Regions from separate parts of the Flavobacterium lipolyticum genome, predicted to be linked through region 2. Evidence: riboswitches for the same ligand, from Rfam matches in the RefSeq annotation. Region 2 holds a riboswitch; each other region holds the start of a gene.
The links. Region 2 has a riboswitch for cobalamin ahead of LNQ34_RS01755 (TonB-dependent receptor). Riboswitches for the same ligand answer to the same signal wherever they lie in the genome.
Positions count from the first base shown of each region.

Region 1: another riboswitch for cobalamin. It lies ahead of LNQ34_RS03630 (TonB-dependent receptor plug domain-containing protein); the one in region 2 lies ahead of LNQ34_RS01755 (TonB-dependent receptor).
Region 3: another riboswitch for cobalamin. It lies ahead of LNQ34_RS20000 (cell surface protein); the one in region 2 lies ahead of LNQ34_RS01755 (TonB-dependent receptor).

Region 1 covers NZ_JAJJMN010000001.1:822,290-827,959, reverse strand. The annotation lists gene LNQ34_RS03635 (YncE family protein) at 1-965, opposite strand, end outside; gene LNQ34_RS03630 (TonB-dependent receptor plug domain-containing protein) at 970-2,823, opposite strand; cobalamin riboswitch at 2,851-3,053, opposite strand; gene cobC (alpha-ribazole phosphatase) at 3,121-3,654, opposite strand; gene LNQ34_RS03620 (adenosylcobinamide-GDP ribazoletransferase) at 3,639-4,424, opposite strand; gene cobT (nicotinate-nucleotide--dimethylbenzimidazole phosphoribosyltransferase) at 4,482-5,670, opposite strand, start outside.
Region 2 covers NZ_JAJJMN010000001.1:408,522-414,191, reverse strand. The annotation lists gene LNQ34_RS01765 (amidohydrolase) at 1-1,172, shown strand, start outside; gene LNQ34_RS01760 (beta-ketoacyl-ACP synthase III) at 1,394-2,377, opposite strand; cobalamin riboswitch at 2,820-3,020, shown strand; gene LNQ34_RS01755 (TonB-dependent receptor) at 3,136-5,184, shown strand; gene LNQ34_RS01750 (YncE family protein) at 5,181-5,670, shown strand, end outside.
Region 3 covers NZ_JAJJMN010000002.1:798,336-804,005, forward strand. The annotation lists gene LNQ34_RS19990 (hypothetical protein) at 1-554, opposite strand, end outside; gene LNQ34_RS19995 (hypothetical protein) at 567-1,808, opposite strand; gene LNQ34_RS20000 (cell surface protein) at 1,852-3,141, opposite strand; cobalamin riboswitch at 3,606-3,808, opposite strand; gene LNQ34_RS20005 (hypothetical protein) at 4,108-4,524, shown strand; gene LNQ34_RS20010 (hypothetical protein) at 4,521-5,597, shown strand.

The sequences.
Region 1 (5,670 bases), 410 kb from region 2:
CTGTTTGATTTAAAATCACCTCCGTCAGCAAGATATATACGATTATCGTTTACTGCAAATCCGTATAAATAACCTACAGGAGAAGTTAAGATTGGTGTAGTAGAAGCTGTTGTAGCAGTAGTATTCATAACATAAACAGAACTTGAAGCAGTATAATAAATCTTACCACCTTCAATATCTAATTGACCAGCATTTCCTAAATTAGCAGGCAAAGCAATTTTGGAAACAGATTTGTCTGAAATTTTTACTTTTACAATTTCTCCGGCAGCACCGTAAGGTTTTCTAAGGATAAAAAGAACTCCGTTTTCTTCTTCAATAGAATCTGCATCTGAACCAATAGTAACAGTTTCTACTGTTTTGGTTGTAATGTTTACCACCAACAACTTGTCGCTGTTATTTGGCTCAGTGATGTATAGTTTTCCATTATCTAACACAATTCTGTTTCCTGTACCTTTCAATTCGATTTTAGATTCAACAGTATTTGTACTCAGATTAATTACGGCAACATAATCGTCAATATTGGCGTTAGGGTTTTTTTCCGGGTCAGTGTAGCTAGGATAGGTATTAGCATTAGTTACATAAGCTTTGCCATCCTTAACAACACCATAGCGAGGATTAGCAAGTCCGGTGTCAATTTTTGCAATCAGCTTAAAACTATAGCGGTCTACTACATTAATAACATTTGAACCACCGGCAATAATATAAGCCTTGTCTCCGTCAAAAAAGATGTTTTGAAGATATTTTCCAACGAAATCGCTCGTATTTACAGTTTTGTAAACATCTTTCGTGAAAGTATTTAAATCGTCAGATGTGAAAGAAACGGAACCACCGTCAGTAAAGTTTCCTTCATTTAAGATGAAAACGCCATTATCATAAACTCCTTTAGGTCCATCAGAGTCGTCATTAGAGCAAGAAACAAAAAGCGATGCGCTTAATGCTAGTAAGAATAATCTAGTTAGTTTCATTATTTTAAAATTTAAAGTTTAAGTACAGGTTATAATTTCTTCCGGGCATTGGTCGGTATTCCAGACTTTGATAGAAGGTATTCCAAACATTCAAAACCTGAAAACCTACTTTGAAAGAAGATAAAAATTTAAAATCGTAGTCTACACCAATATTAGAAACGGTGTAAGCCGATACGATTTTTTCGGGGTCATTGTCAGCTTGTGTGTACACAAAGCCATTATAAAGAAATTGATAATGGGCTGATAGGTTATTTCTTGAGTAAGCGATGGCAGCGGTTACTTTATGAAAAGGAACAAAAAACAATTGCTTTTTGGTTTCTACATTTTCTGAAATTGAATAGGCATACGTCGCATTTGCAGTCAGGTTGTTTTTGCCAAAACTCTTTTTCCAACTCAATAGTGTTTCGGCGCCGTAACTATTAACTTTGTCTGTGTTTTGCGGTGACCAGATACCATTAGCTCCCGGGACCCACTGCAATAAATCTTTTATTTTGATATAATAAAAAGTCTGAGTCAAAGAGAAGTTCTGAATGGTGAAAACGTTTCCAATTTCGGCCTGATAAGAACTCTCCGGTTTTAAATTAGGATTTCCGCCTTGTTCCCAGTACAAATCATTGAAAGTTGGAATTCGGAAATTACGGGATACATTCAATTTTAAATTGTACAGTTTCCCAAACTGATAAGAAGAACCTGCCGAGAATAGTACCGGAGATTTATAATTGTCTGTAAATTCTTTACGAACCCCAAATTCGTTTTTCCAGTTTGGAGAAACCTCTTGTTTTATAAGTAAAGCCGCAGAACTTATTTCTCTAACATTATCACCAAAACCACTTCCGTATCCTTTAGTTCGGTTGTAGTCCAGAATACCATTTACTTGCAGCGATTCTAATAACTGATATCCTAAATCGGTTTTTGTAGTCAGGCTTTCTGTTTTTCCGTAGGTATAAATATTGCTGGAATTGTCGGCATAATATTTATAATTCTCAAAAATATAGGCTGTTTTGAAATTGGTTTTGAATCTGCCAAAATCACCATCATACTCTAATAAGTTCCGATTAAAGCCATTGACATATTTGCTTTTAGTTTCAGATTCCGAAACCAATGAAGTATTTCTGTCCGTGTTTGAAGTTTGGGTATATAGCTTTAAACTGTTTTTGGCATCGATTTTATATCCTGCATTAGCACTTAGGGTAATAACATCATACTGACCGTTTTGATTCCAACGCTGTTCGCCTTTCCAGTTGTATTGGTTCAGATATTTATAATCGTTTGTAGAACTGTTTTTGGAAAAACCAATTTGAGTACTCCATTTTTTATTGGAGATATTTGTTTTATAATTAATCCCGATAGTATTGAAACTTCCGTAATCCAATCTTAAACTGTTTTCAAATTTATTGTAAAAAGCGAGATCCGTATTCAAGTGTACGGTTCCTCCAACGGCTCCGCTGCCGTAAATAACACTTCCTCCTCCTGCTTTTACACTAATAGAATTATAATCGGATCCGGAAATGGTATTAAAATCAGTACTTCCGTTCATTTGGGAATTAATGTTGATTCCGTTCCAGATTACAGCCGTTTGCGATGATGTTGTACCTCTAAAAGCAACTGTAGAAAGCATTCCGCGGCCGTACTCTTTAAAATAAATGGTCGAATTAAAGTTTAACAAATCCGTTAATAAGGCTTCATTCTTGCCAATAACAGAGTCATTTAGTTTTAAAACCGATTGTGAATTGGAGTATTTTTTAAGATTAGCGTCAGAAACGACTACTGTTTTAAGTTTCGTAATAGAATCGCTCTGCGCCACGGTAATCTGGCACAACAATAAGAAACAAAGAGCAAAAAGTTTTTTTAAAGTCATAATTTCTACACTCTTTTTCCCGAGAGCTCGATATTGATTACAAAGGCAGGTCTCCTGGCTTGCGTCTTGTTGTTTACCTTCCCATTCGTCAGAGCGAGCAGTGGTTTTGTAGTTAACAACAAGCATTCTTTTCAGAACAAAGCTTACAGTTGCGGGTACAGCTCAAGATTTATGACTTGATTCCCTTTTAATGTGTATGAATGAACACAACCTTAATTTTCTGCAAAGATAAAGTTAAAATTATTGAATTTTCAAATTTGTTTTCGTTTTAGAGAGGGATTCTGAACAAATGATCATTTAAATCACTATTTTAATAACCTGTCCGAATGCGACTTTATTGGTAAAAGCGTCTTTTAAAGGCAATCCGGACTGATGACATAAAATACTTCTGATCACACCTGCATGTGAGACAATGACTACAGGAGCAGTTTGATTGAAAACGTAATCCTGTAAAAACGCACCCACTCTTTCGTGAAGTGTTGTAAAAGATTCGCCGTTTGGGACTTGCGTGGTGACAAAATCTTCCATCCAGGGATTAAGTTCTTCCGCAGGAATTGCATCCCAGTTTTTCAATTCCCAATCGCCAAAATTCATTTCCATCAGACGATCGTCCATAACAAAGGAAAGAGGTTTTACAGTATTTTGGATGTATTGGGACAGTAGGGTACAACGTTTCAATGGACTTGAAAAGAGTAGGGCCTCAGGAGGTAATTGCGAGACAATATCCTTAAAGATTTCCTCGAATGGAATAGCCAAATCTACATCAGTCTGACCGTAGCAGATTCCTTTTGCGCAGGTTGTTTCGGTATGACGAACTAGATAAATTTCCATATCAAAAGAATGCTCAAATAGTAAATAACTTCACAAACCTGTTGCGTTGCTCCCAGACAGTCGCCCGTATAACCATCAATCCATTTTTGGAAATAGCGGGCTAAAAAATAACGCATGATGAATACCGGAATAATTGCCAAAAGAAATTCAGATTGAAAAAATGAAAATGCCAATAATGGAATTAGTCCGAAGAAGAACGAACCTGTAATTTCTTTCCAACTGTGTTTCTTAGCGATAGGTTTGCTTTTACTCGTCGCATCATCGCGGGAGTATTCGTGCGTAAAAATAATAGATATTGCTGCAAGACGACTTAAGGAGTGAGACGAAATAAACAAAAGGAAAATTAGAAAAATGTTAGTGGTAAAAAGTGAAATGGATTCTGAAAGCAGTTTGAATTTTAATAGAAATAGTAAAACCAAACCGATAGCTCCGTAGGCTCCAATCGCACTGTCTTTCATGATAAGCAGAATTTTTTCTTTGGTCCAGCCGCCTCCAAAACCATCACAAACATCAGCAAAACCATCTTCATGAAAAGCTCCCGTGGTTAAAATTGAGGCGATAATAGCCAAAAGTACTGCGGTTTCAATAGATAGAAAAAGCGAGAAAAGATAAAAAGCCAGAAAGGAAATACTCCCAACAATCCAGCCAATGAAAGGAAAATAGCGTGTTGCCTTATTTAAATAGTCAGGATCATGATTGATGTTTTTAGGGCACGGGATTCTGGAGTAAAACATTAAGCAAGTAAAGAAAATATGCAGTTCTTTTTTCATTTAAGATAATTGATTAGGGCAAAATTAAAGGATAAAACTATAAACTGAGACTGAAAACTATTTCCTACTCACTCCCGCACTTTCGAAACTGGCCATTTCATTCAGAAAAACTTCAGCTGATTTCAGAATTGGAAAGGCAATCGCACAGCCTGTACCTTCACCCAAACGTAAATCCAGATTCAGAATAGGTTTTGCATTTAAATAATCTAATAATTTCTGATGCGCTTTCTCGGCAGAACAATGACAGAAGACCGCATTTTTATGAATAGCAGGATTTATTTTTGAAGCAATTAAGAAAGCAGTGCTGCAAATAAAACCATCCACCAGAAGGAGCATGTTGTTCTCAAAAGCAGTTAACATTCCGCTGGCAATTTGTATAATTTCAAAACCTCCAAAGTAGGCCAGCTGCTGTTTTAACTCGGCCGGACCGGTATAATTTTCAATAGCTTTTCGCAGTAAGTTTTGTTTTTGCAGTAATTTTTCATCTTCAACACCTGTTCCTTTTCCTACGCATTCTTCGATAGAGAATCCGGTTAGAAGGCTCATCAATACCGAGGCAGTAGAGGTGTTTCCAATTCCCATTTCACCAAAACCAATACAATTGGAACCTTTTCTCGCAAGGTCTTCCACAATTGATTTTCCTTTTTCAAAGCACAACTGTAACTCTGCTTCACTCATTGCGGGAAGGTGCAGAAAGGATTGTGTTCCTTTGGCTATTTTGGCATTAATCAGATTGGCATTGGTTGGAAAGTCATAATTAACACCGGCATCAACGATGGATAACTGAATGTCATTTTGCTTGCAGAAGACATTAATGGCAGCGCCGCCTTCCAGAAAATTAGTCACCATTTGTCTTGTGACATCCTGGGGGTAAGCACTAACACCATGATTGGCAATACCATGATCGGCAGCAAAAACGACGATAGCAGGATTTATGATTTTGGGGTTTAAGGTTTCGAAAACAGTTCCCATTTGAAAAGCCAAAGTCTCGAGAGTCCCCAAAGCGCCAATGGGTTTGGTCTTCGAATCTATTTTGTCTTGTAGCTGAGTGCTGAAGTTGAAATCTTTTGAGTTTGCTGTTTTTGGGTTTAAATTTAAATTCGGAATTAGATTTTCAACGGTAGTTTTGATTTCCTTACAATCGGGAGCCTCTGATTTTTGTTTCCAGTGTAATTGCTGCAACATGGGTTGATTATCGTAATTCGTTGCAGGTTTTCCGATGCAGAAATACCCTAAGGGCTCAATG
Region 2 (5,670 bases):
AAGAAGTAATTGCCACCAAAACCAATTTGTACAATGTGCATATAGCGGATGGGAAGATTAAAAATATTACAATCGACAAACCTGATGGGAAACTAAAAAAAGTAGATGCCAAAGGTCTTTTGATGCTTCCGGGATTGCGTGACATGCACATCCATATTGATAAAACCTTTTACGGTGGGAAATGGAATGCTGCTCCCAGAAAAGGATTTACGGTAAAAGATATGATTACGCTGGAACAGAAAATTATTCCGGATTTGCTTGTGGATTCTCAGTACAAAGCAGAGCAGGCTATTCAGTTGATGAAAAGTCAGGGCAGCTATTTTGCCCGTTGCCAATGTAATATTGATCCTGTGAGCGGATTAAAAAGTCTGGAGCATTTGTTGAAGGCTTTAGAGAATAATAAAGACAGTTTTGGATGGGAGATTGTGGCTTTTCCGCAGCACGGAATTTTATATTCGCAATCAGAACCTTTACTGAGAGAAGCCGCAAAAATGGGGGTAGATTTTATTGGCGGACTTGATCCTACAACGGTTGATGGAAATATGGAGAAATCACTTGACAGCATGTTTCAAATCGCGATAGACCATAATAAAGGCATTGACATTCATTTGCACGAATCGCCTCCTTCAGGAAAATCGGCTATAGAATACATCATTAAAAGAACCGAAGAGAATAAACAATTACAAGGAAAAACCTATATCAGCCATGGTTTTGCATTGGCCCGAATGGATCCGAAAGATTTAGAAGGAATTGCCGAAAAAATGGGAGCACTTGGAATAGGAGTTATTTCGACAGTGCCGATAGGAAAAACCATCATGCCCATTCCGACTTTAAAGAAGTACGGTGTGAAACTAATGACGGGTACTGACAGTATTGTAGACCACTGGATGCCTTTTGGAACTTGTGATATGCTGGAAAAAGCAAAATTATGCGCACAGCTTTATGGCTGGACAGACGAGTACAGTTTGAGTCGTGCTTTGCACATTGCCACCACAAACGAGGTGCTGCCGCTTAACGATGCAGGTGTACGCGTATGGCCTGCAACAGGAGATGACGCGCATTTTATTTTGGTAAAAGCAAGCTGTTCAGCCGAAGCAGTTGCCCGTTTGCCAAAAAGAGAAGGTGTGTTTTTTAAAGGTAAAATGATAGCAGGACAGATGACCGGATTGTAAAAAAAATTGAAAGCGTATTTCTTACTGTCAATAGGCTGACCAGAAGAGATACAGTTGCCTGCAAAAGAATAATGGTTTGGATTTTATGTTTAATCTGAATTGAAAGCATAAAAAAAACAATCAGTACACGTACTGATTGTTTTTTTTTGTTTGAAATCGATATTGAATTTATGATGAGTTACCTCAGCATAAGAATTTAGCGTAATTTTTTTATATACTATTTACCATTTGATGTACATACTGCCCCAGGAAAATCCTGCTCCAAAAGCCGTAATAACAAGATTATCTCCTTTTTTGAAATCGTTTTTGAAATCCCAAAGACATAACGGGATGGTTGCCGCTGTAGTGTTACCGTATCTTTGAATGTTTATTTTAAACTTCTCAATACCAATACCAATTTCTTCACTTACTGCCTGAATGATTCTTAAGTTAGCCTGATGAGGGATTACCCAGTCTACCATATCCGGAGTCAATGAAGCTTTTTCCATTAGTTCTTTCGAAGTACCGCTCATGTTTCTCACAGCGTGTTTAAAAACGGTTCTTCCTTCCTGATGTACAAAGTGCTGTTTGTTTTGAATGGTTTCTTCTGTTGTGGACAAAAGGGAACCTCCGGCACGTACAGAAAGGAATTCAGCACCTGTTCCGTCTGTTCTGAAAATATTTTGATGAATACCGCGTCCGTCTGTAGTAGGTTGTAAAAGTACAGCACCTGCACCATCACCAAATAAAATGCAGCTGTTTCGGTCTTCATAGTTCACGATCGAACTCATTTTATCGGCACCAACTACGACAACATTTTTGTATCTGCCGCTTTCAATAAAGCTTGCGCCTACCGAAAGTGCATATAAAAAACCACTGCAGGCAGCGTTAAGGTCAAATCCCCAGGCGCTTTTCAGTCCTGCTTTTTCGCATACCAAACTGGCAGCGGGAGTAAGAATATGATCGGGTGTTGATGTGGCGAGTATAAGGCAATCAATATCCAGAGGATTTATATCATAATTTTTTATTAAATCTTTAATGGCGAAAGAAGCCATATCTGAGGTTGCCAGTGCCGGGTCATCCAATATTCTTCTTTCTTTTATGCCTGTTCGAGAGGTAATCCACTCATCTGTTGTATCTATTCTTTTTTCTAAATCAGTATTGCTTAAAACCGTTTCCGGTACATATCCTCCAATAGCAATAATGGAAGCCTTTGTTGTATTCATTGAATTTTTTGTTTCTCTTTTAGTGTTCTTTTAATTTTGACTTTCGGCCCAAAACCTTTCTCCAGTCCATTTTACAAGAGTTTTTCGAAGAATATGTAGTACGAGGGGCATCTTCATTTACAGGGGCGCAATTTAACAAATATAAAGACGCAAAAATCTCGGGATTTGTTAATTTACTTTTAATATTTCTGTTTCACTTCATTATTAATAAAATCAAATCCTGTTTTGAATGATTTTGTTTCAGTTCTTCAATGTTTATAAAAAAGCAATCCAACTGAACTTATTATTAGTCGCAATAATGCTTTTTTGTTACAGTTCAGTTTAAAAAAGTAAAGAATATTTAAGATAGCATTCTTTTAATAAATGAATAAGATTTGGTCTCATTCATTGTCAAAAGTGTAATATGAACTAATTAACTCTTGTTTTTATAAAGATAATTCTATCTTTACGGCCAGATTAAGGTCTGTTTTTTCTTTAGAGAAAACAGTTAAAAGGGAATCAGGTGTAAATCCTGAACAGACCCGCTACTGTAAGTTCTGTAAAAGTCTTTAACGTTACTCATGCCATTGTCCCGCTTTGCGGGATGAGAAGGCTGTTTAAAGATGGAACAAGTCAGGAGACCTGCCGGAATCACATAGTTTAAGACTTTCGTGGAATAAAGTTGAACAACAATAAACGGACCCGTTATTTTGTAATGGGATCCTGCCTTATTGCTTTTTTGACGATCACATCCCGAAGTTTATTTAATTAAATCAGTGATGTGTAAAACCAGAAAATTACTTTTATTTCTTTTCGTATTGTTAGCTCCCGTCGTACTTCGCTCACAGACTACTAAGGACAGTCTGAGGGTTTTGAAAGAAGTACTGTTAAAAGCAAAACCTTATCAGGAAGTGATTCCCGTACAAAGCCTCTCAGGAGTACTGCTTGAAAACTTAGCCAGCCACAATGTTGCCGATGCACTTCGTTATTTTGCCGGAGTACAAATCAAGGACTATGGTGGTCTGGGCGGACTTAAAACGGTGGATGTACGCAACATGGGAACGAATCACGTGGGTGTTTTTTATGACGGAATTCAGTTGGGAAATGCACAAAATGGAGTTACGGATTTAGGAAAATACTCTCTCGATGATATGGAATCTCTCACCATGTATAATGGTCAGAAGAGCGAAATATTTCAGTCGGCTAAAGACTTTGCAGCAGCTTCTACTATTTATTTGCGCACCAAACGGCCTGTTTTTGAGAATAACAAAAAGACCAATTTCTTACTTCGGTATAAAACCATGTCCATCAATTACAATGATCTTTCTTTCAGATTGGAGCATAAATTAAGTGATAAAGTAAGCTGGAGTGCCAGTTCTGAATACATAAAATCTAACGGAGAATACAAATTCAGATACAAAAGAAACAATCTCGACGGTACTGTGGCCTACGATACCTCAGCCACGAGACACAATAGTGATATAGAAGCATTTCGTTTCGAGTCTGGTCTGTACGGGAAAATAAAAAATGGTACCTGGGATGCCAAAGTGTATTATTACGGTTCCGAAAGAGGAGCACCTGGAGCTATTGTAGAAAATAAATTTTCGGATGGTTTTAGACAGTACGACAAGAATTTTTTTGCGCAGGGGACCTTTATAAAAGACCTTAGCGAAAGATATAAATTTCAGGCTAAGGCAAAATATGCTTATGATTATACTCATTATGTAGCCAGAGACACCACCAGTGTACTGGGTGAAGTGGTTACCGAAGGCGCTCAATCTGATGATAGTTATTACCAGCAGGAATATTATTTTTCAGCAGTCAATCTGTACAAGATTTTACCCACCTGGGACGTTTCGTTGTCAACTGATTTTCAGTACAACCGCCTTAATGCAACCAGAAAAGGCATAAAGACCCTGTTCTCTTATCCGGAGCGCTACACCGCTTTGTTTGCGCTGGCAAGTTCCTACAGACGGGATGGTTTTAAAGTTCTGGGCAGTGTTGTGGGAACGCACGTGCAGGAAGAAGTGCGTTATAATGCCAAAGCTCCCGATAAAACAGAATTCACTCCCGCCCTATTTTTGGGTTACACTCCTTTTAAAGCGTACGATTTTAATGTAAGAGCTTTTGCGAAACGTATGTTCCGAATGCCCACTTTTAATGATTTGTATTATACGATGGTCGGTTCCAGTACCTTAAGGCCCGAATACATGAATCAATATGACATTGGATTTACCTACAACATACCAATGGAGAAAGGTTTCCTGGATCAGTTTTCTCTTCAGGTCGATGGATATTATACCAATACAAAAGATAAAATAATTGCCGCTCCAACTGGAAATTTATTCCGTTGGATGATGACCAATATCGGGCAGGTGAAGGGAAAAGGAATAGAGTCGGCTGTGGATATGAAAATGCATTTCGGCAAAGTAAATCTGACTACTCATTTAACCTATACGTATTCAGAGAGCAGAGATTACACCAAGTTTGCCGGTTTGGAATTATCCTCTTACGGAGATCAGATTCCTTATACTCCCTGGCACAGCGGATCAGGAATTCTAAATGCAGATTATAAGTCATGGAATTTTAACTACAGCTTTATATACGTTGGAAAACGATACAATGGAAATGTAAACAATATTAAAATTAATGAAGTGCAGCCTTGGTACACCCATGATTTGGCGGTTCAAAAAATGTTCTCCTTTCATCAGTATAAAATAAAAGGAACGATCGAATTGAACAATGCCCTTAATCAGCAGTACGAGGTAATTTATAATTATCCGATGCCGGGCCGTACTTTAAAATTTATAATCAGTATGGCACTATGAAAAAGAGAAGTACCCGATTCCTGCTTAGTTTATTTGTTGCTCTTCTTTTGGTTTCCTGTAGAGAAGAAGAAACTATTTTTCCCTCTTCAGATAAAAGTGTTGCCGCACCAAGAAGCGATGGCAACATAGAAGGATTTTACCTTTTGAACGAAGGTAATATGGGAATGAACCGCGCTAGTATTGACGTGTTCAATTACAGAACAGGGAATTATACCACCGATATTTACTCCGAACGCAATCCAACAGTAGTAAAAGAACTGGGCGATGTGGGTAATGATATAAAAATTTACGGGAGTAAAGTGTATGCGGTAATCAACTGCTCCAATAAAGTTGAGGTAATCGACAAATGGTCCGCAAAACGAATCAAAAAAATAGACATTCCGAATTGCCGATATGTCGCTTTCTACAAAAATAAAGCTTACGTAAGTTCGTATTCAGGCCCTGTTGCTATTGATCCGAATGCCGAAATTGGATTTGTAGCTGAGA
Region 3 (5,670 bases), on a different contig from region 2:
AGATCAACAAGAGATCCGTCAGCCAAAATAGCCTGTGCATTCTCTATCGCTTCCGCTTTCGTTGCAAACTCAAAACCGTCATTGTTATAATGCGGAGCAGGTACATAATCGATAATGGAAAGCGCTTTCGAAGTATACGTTTTACCGGTTTCGGCAACTGTAACTTTAGTAGAAGCCTGTTTTACCAACTTATTCAGCGTTACGGTAAAATCTACAGCATAACTTAGTGCTTTTGGCGCTATAAACTTCAAGGTCTTACTGTCGCCGATAACAGAATCTTTAGCCACTCCGTCTTTTCCGGTTACTTTTAAAGTCCATTTGTATTGGGCAACAGCACCATTTGCATTTTCAATCGTTACTTCCGGATCAATCGCTACAACGTTGTATCGCTCCGTTGTAAAATCTGCTTGCAATTTTATAGTAAGAGTTGGATCTTTAATCGGCTCCGGTTTAGGTTCTTCAATTACAGGCTCCGGCTTTGCATCATCATTGCTACAATTGTAAAAAGAACAAACAATGGCGAGGTACAAACTATATTTTATAAACTTTTTCATATTTTTCTCTTCTTACTTTTTTAGATTGTATTTTTTAATTATTTGAAGATCTGCAGCTCCTGAGAATCGCGTAGCCATAGACGACTGCTGGTGGCAAAGTCCCATTGGTTCGCTGACACAGTTCACTACTTTGATAAAATGAATTCCTGGAAGATTTGCTTTATTTCCATTCTTGTCTACCGCCCAGTCGATATCAATATCAGGGCTTTTGGCATTTACGTATCCCCATTCCGGAGCCTCAAAATTCCATAAGGTAGTTTGCCCCGGACGTACTGCTGCGAAATTTACGTTTAGCTTCGTTCCTTCGTAAACAGCTGTATTTTGAGTATCCCAGGCTGGATAATACTCTTTCTTAGTTTTAGACCTTGGTAAAAAGTAGGTTTGAGATTGGTTGTTCTCGCAATAAAGATGCTCACGATCTAAAAAAGGATCATTTGGACCGCTTACTACTACTTTCTTACCGGCCGCAGGTTTATAGTAGGTAATTTTAAAATTCTTAACCGTGTTTTCTTTAGCATGCTGACTTCCTATGATTTCATACCATTCGTCTTCATCGGGTTTTCCATTGCCATTTTTATCATAAGCAACATAAATTAAACCCGGAGCCGGAGGATTGGCTTTATCCGTTAAATCTGCTCCGTAAACTCTGAAGTCTTTTTTTCCTGAAAGATTAACTACCATGTGATCAAATCCAACCACAATTGAACCTCCAAAACCTCCTAAATCGATTGGATAACCAACGCTGGTTTCGCTAATTCTTCCCAATGCTACCCTCATAACATCTGCTTTCACAAATCCGTCTTTGTATAAATCATTGGCAAACATTCCGGGTGCCGGATTAAAATCCTGAATACTTGTTATGTAAGGATTGTAATTTTGAGTCTCATTTATCACATTCACTATGGTGGCACTTGTCCCTTTTTTATCTCCTTCAGTAACATTTAAGGTTAGTTCATAGGCACCGGGATATAAAGCCACAAATCGTAAATCTTTTGTAGTTCCTACAATCGAATCTTTAGTCTGATTGACCGGATTTTTTTTAAGTACCCATTGATAATTTGGATTACTGGTTTCAGCTGAAGCTGTAATATTCAAAACTTTAAAGGTGTTTACTTCAAATTTATCCTGAAGCTTTACTGCTATTGGTATGGCGAGTCCTTCTCCAGAGTTGGCATCATTTTTATCGTCATCGCTGCATCCGGTAAATACCGCTGCAAAAGCCAATAATAATAAATGGGCAAAGTTTTTTTTCATAATTCCTGATATAATAATTTAGTTTAATACACTTTTGAATGGGTTATCGCGTAGGAATGCTTTCTCCTGAAAGATGCAAATCTGTCGCCCCCATTATTTCTGTCGAAGTTTCTCCGAGCCATCCCGCCTGCTGATTAAGGCCATTGTACACTTTCACAAAATCGATTCCGGGAAGCATTACTTTGTTTCCTTTTTCGTCCACAGCCCAGTTAATATCTATGGCCGAATCATCATCATTGTTTGGAGCATTATCTGCATATCCGTATAAAAAAGCATACTGCACAAAATAACTTCCCGTTCCGCTTTCATCAACTGCGTTATCGGATAGTCTTGTTCCTTTATAAGTGATAGAAGATTGGTCTTTAAGCCATTTTGGCCAGTAATCTAAAGAATGATTGTAAGCATTATTCTGAACCAGATAACCACTTTTCCCCTGATTGTCTTTCCATAAAATATACTCCATATCAACAAAACCTACTGTACCTGTAGTTCCGCCCGACACCGGAATTTTATTGGGATCAGGTCGGTAATACGTTATTTCATAATTCTGAATCGTTTTTGGCATCTTATGCCCACCGCCTTCTATCTCGTACCACTGATCGTCCGGAAGTCCGTTTTTATTTGTATCGTAAGCAACCATAATTACTCCTGCTTCACTGCTTCCGCCGCGCATGGTACTGTTCGGATTTGGATTAGCCTCTGCCCAGAATGCATTACCCAGAATTCTGAAATCACGTTTACCCTTAACATTAACAATGGTATGATCGAATCCAAAAACAACATAACCGCCAAAAGCCCCCAATGAAACCAGATCACCGGTTTTCTTAGCCAGATAAGTATTGGCTCTTGATAAAATTCTTTCAGGAGTATCTCCGTCATTAGCAATAGGCAGATCGTTTACAAACTGCCCGGGTGCCGGTTTAAATTCAAATACTTTTGAGATATAGGTTTTATACTCCTTCGTTTCTTTTGTAACGGTAACAACTACTTTTTGAGTTTGTACACTTCCTTTGTCATTTACAGTAACGGCCAATTCATAGACTCCTGCTTCTGCTGCCGCAAATAAAAGTTCCTTTGCTGTAGTAGTACTTAGTGCATAACTTTCTGAAGATGCTTTTGTGATGGTCCAATTGTAAGTAGCTTCTGCTGTTGCGCTGATCGTTGGATTTAAAGTCGTAATTGTAAATCTCTGCATACTAAAAGCTAAATCTGAACTAACAGGCGTCGGATTGCTATTTTCATTTGATGCATTATCATCAGAACAATTGGTTAAGGAGAGTACTGCAATAAGCAACAATAAGGATTGGCAGTTTTTGAAAATAGGATGGTACATGTGGTATTGTTTAGGTTGGTAGTAGTAAAAGCAGGAGAAAATGAAGGAATAACCAAAGAAGTTTTAATTAAAAGCCTTCAACAGAGCGCAATGTTATCCTTATAAGCGTACACAATCCGGCACCGCCAAACGTCCCTGGAATTGAGATGATTTTCTATTAGAACAGGATTAAAATAAGGGAAGAAACCGACACATAATGCATTCAAAAAATCCCGACTCCATACCGATTTCCGTTTCAGAGATGATGGTCTCAAAGAGAAAAAGCAACTATACAACACTCCCGACTGAAGCAGCATAGAAGCAAAAACGATAACAATCAATAAGAATTCTCTTTTTGTATGATACATCACTAATTGAATTAAGAAAACTCCGGGATGTATAAATCAAAAAAGCAATAAGAGAGAATCCCGTCATAAAAAATGACAGGTTCGTTTATTGTTGTTCAACTTTATTCCACGAAAGTCTTAAACTATGTGATTGTGGCAGGTCTCCTGACTTGTTCCATCTTTAAAACAGCCTTCTCATCCCGCAAAGCGAGGCAATGGCATGAGTAACGTTTAAAGACTTATACAGAACTTACAGTAGCGGGTCTGCTCAGGATTTACACCTGATTCCCTTTTAACCATTTTTTCTTAAGAAAAAACAGACCAAAATCTGGCGCAAAGATATAACTATCTTTTACAATAGCGTAATTCTGAATAAAAAATTCCAAATTCCAATATATCTGTCCTAAACACTCTTAGAATTTTGATTTTATTAGTTGATCCCAGAGTGTAACTTTAAAAAATATTTTTTCTTTTTTTTATTCAGATTTTACCCCTTAAATCACGTAGTTATACGCTAAAATTATCAGTACCCAAGTACTAATTTTATAATGGTTTTTGAAACTATAACAACCCTTATAGATTACAATCAAAAATTAAATTACTCCACCAAAAAACAAATAATAACTTAAATCTTATCATTATGAAAAAAGAGTTTCAATCAAACGGGTGTTCTGAAATAAAGCTTGAATCGACTATCCAGAATAATTTTGGCTTTGAACAACTTTATACAGAAGTTTACCTAGGTTTAAACAATGGCAAAAAAACTAGCAAAGCTATCTTTAGTACACCAGAAGACCTGACTGATGGTTCCATCCCTTTAACCCCAGCTTTTCAACATCACGAGGGAACACTTTATCTTAGACATTATTTAACCTATGAGGCAATGCCGGGAGGGCTCGATCAAGCTAAAACAGCTGCAAAGAAACTTCAGTTTCATTATACTATAACGAACAACTGTGATGCTAAAACTAGCAATTTTAAAGGATTTGGACTTGGACCAACTTTTATAGAGAGTGGAAGTCTCGTTTTTTTTGTGACTTTAATTGATATTGTATGAGAACACTAAATATACTTACCTTCCTAATTAGCTTTTCTTCTTTTTCACAATCTATCCAAAAGGTTGATTTAAAAAAAGTAGAAATACTCAACTCAACCGCTTTGGCTTTACTAGACAATTCTGCAGCTATTATATCATCAAATCCGGATGTTAAAGAATTCAATATTAATACAGAAAGTCTGGAGAGTATCTCCTTCGACGGTAATTTATTCTCATCGAACATGAGAGGACTCGAGTACTATGGCTTAGGAACCAAAACAAAAGAGATCAAATCTTTTACCATGCAAAAAATGCAAATGCCTTCGGTTTCCGGAGCATATAGTAAAAATGATTCTATTGCTAAAGTAGCGGTCGGAATTAAATTTAATGTTTTCACACTGTATAATGCCTCATCTGAAGACATGAGAGAAAAATATGCTTCAATGCGCCAAAAATTAAAAAAACTTATAGCATTAGCTAACGATCAAATGGAAAGAGAAGGATATGAGATAGGCGAAGACGAAGACGAAGCAAAAAAATATAATGCTCGCTTCGAAGAAGTATTAGAGGAGCTAATTAAAAACGAATCAGGAATCGAAGCAAAGAATTTTTCAGATATCCTTAAAGCTCCTTTATTAACACTTGATATAGCATCGGCTTATAGTATGCTAATGCCAGCAAAAGATTTCAACAAGTCCCAATCTGGTCGTTTTGGTGCATGGTCTACCCTTACTTTTACATTAGGCAAGGGAGACGAGCATTTAAAGCTATATGGATTCTGCAGATACATACAGGATAATACAGACTACGATTCAAAAAGTAAAAAGTTCACCAACCAAACTAATTTTTTTGATATCGGCTCAAAAGCACAGTTTGATTGGAATAAAATCTCTGTAGGTTATGAATATATTAAACGAAATGGAGACGGTAAAAACTACAGATCTGTTGGATTTGTTCAGTACAAAGTGTCTGACAATCTTTATGTGACAGGCGGTTTTGGAAAAAACTTTGAATCTGCTTTAAACGACGAAACAGTCTCTCTACTTGGGATAAGATGGGGGATTAATGCCAAAGACAGTCGCGACTGGGAATAGCGGTAATTAATAACCAAAATATAAACTCCAAACTCCGGCTAAAATTTGCCGGAGTTTGGAGTTTTTCATAAAA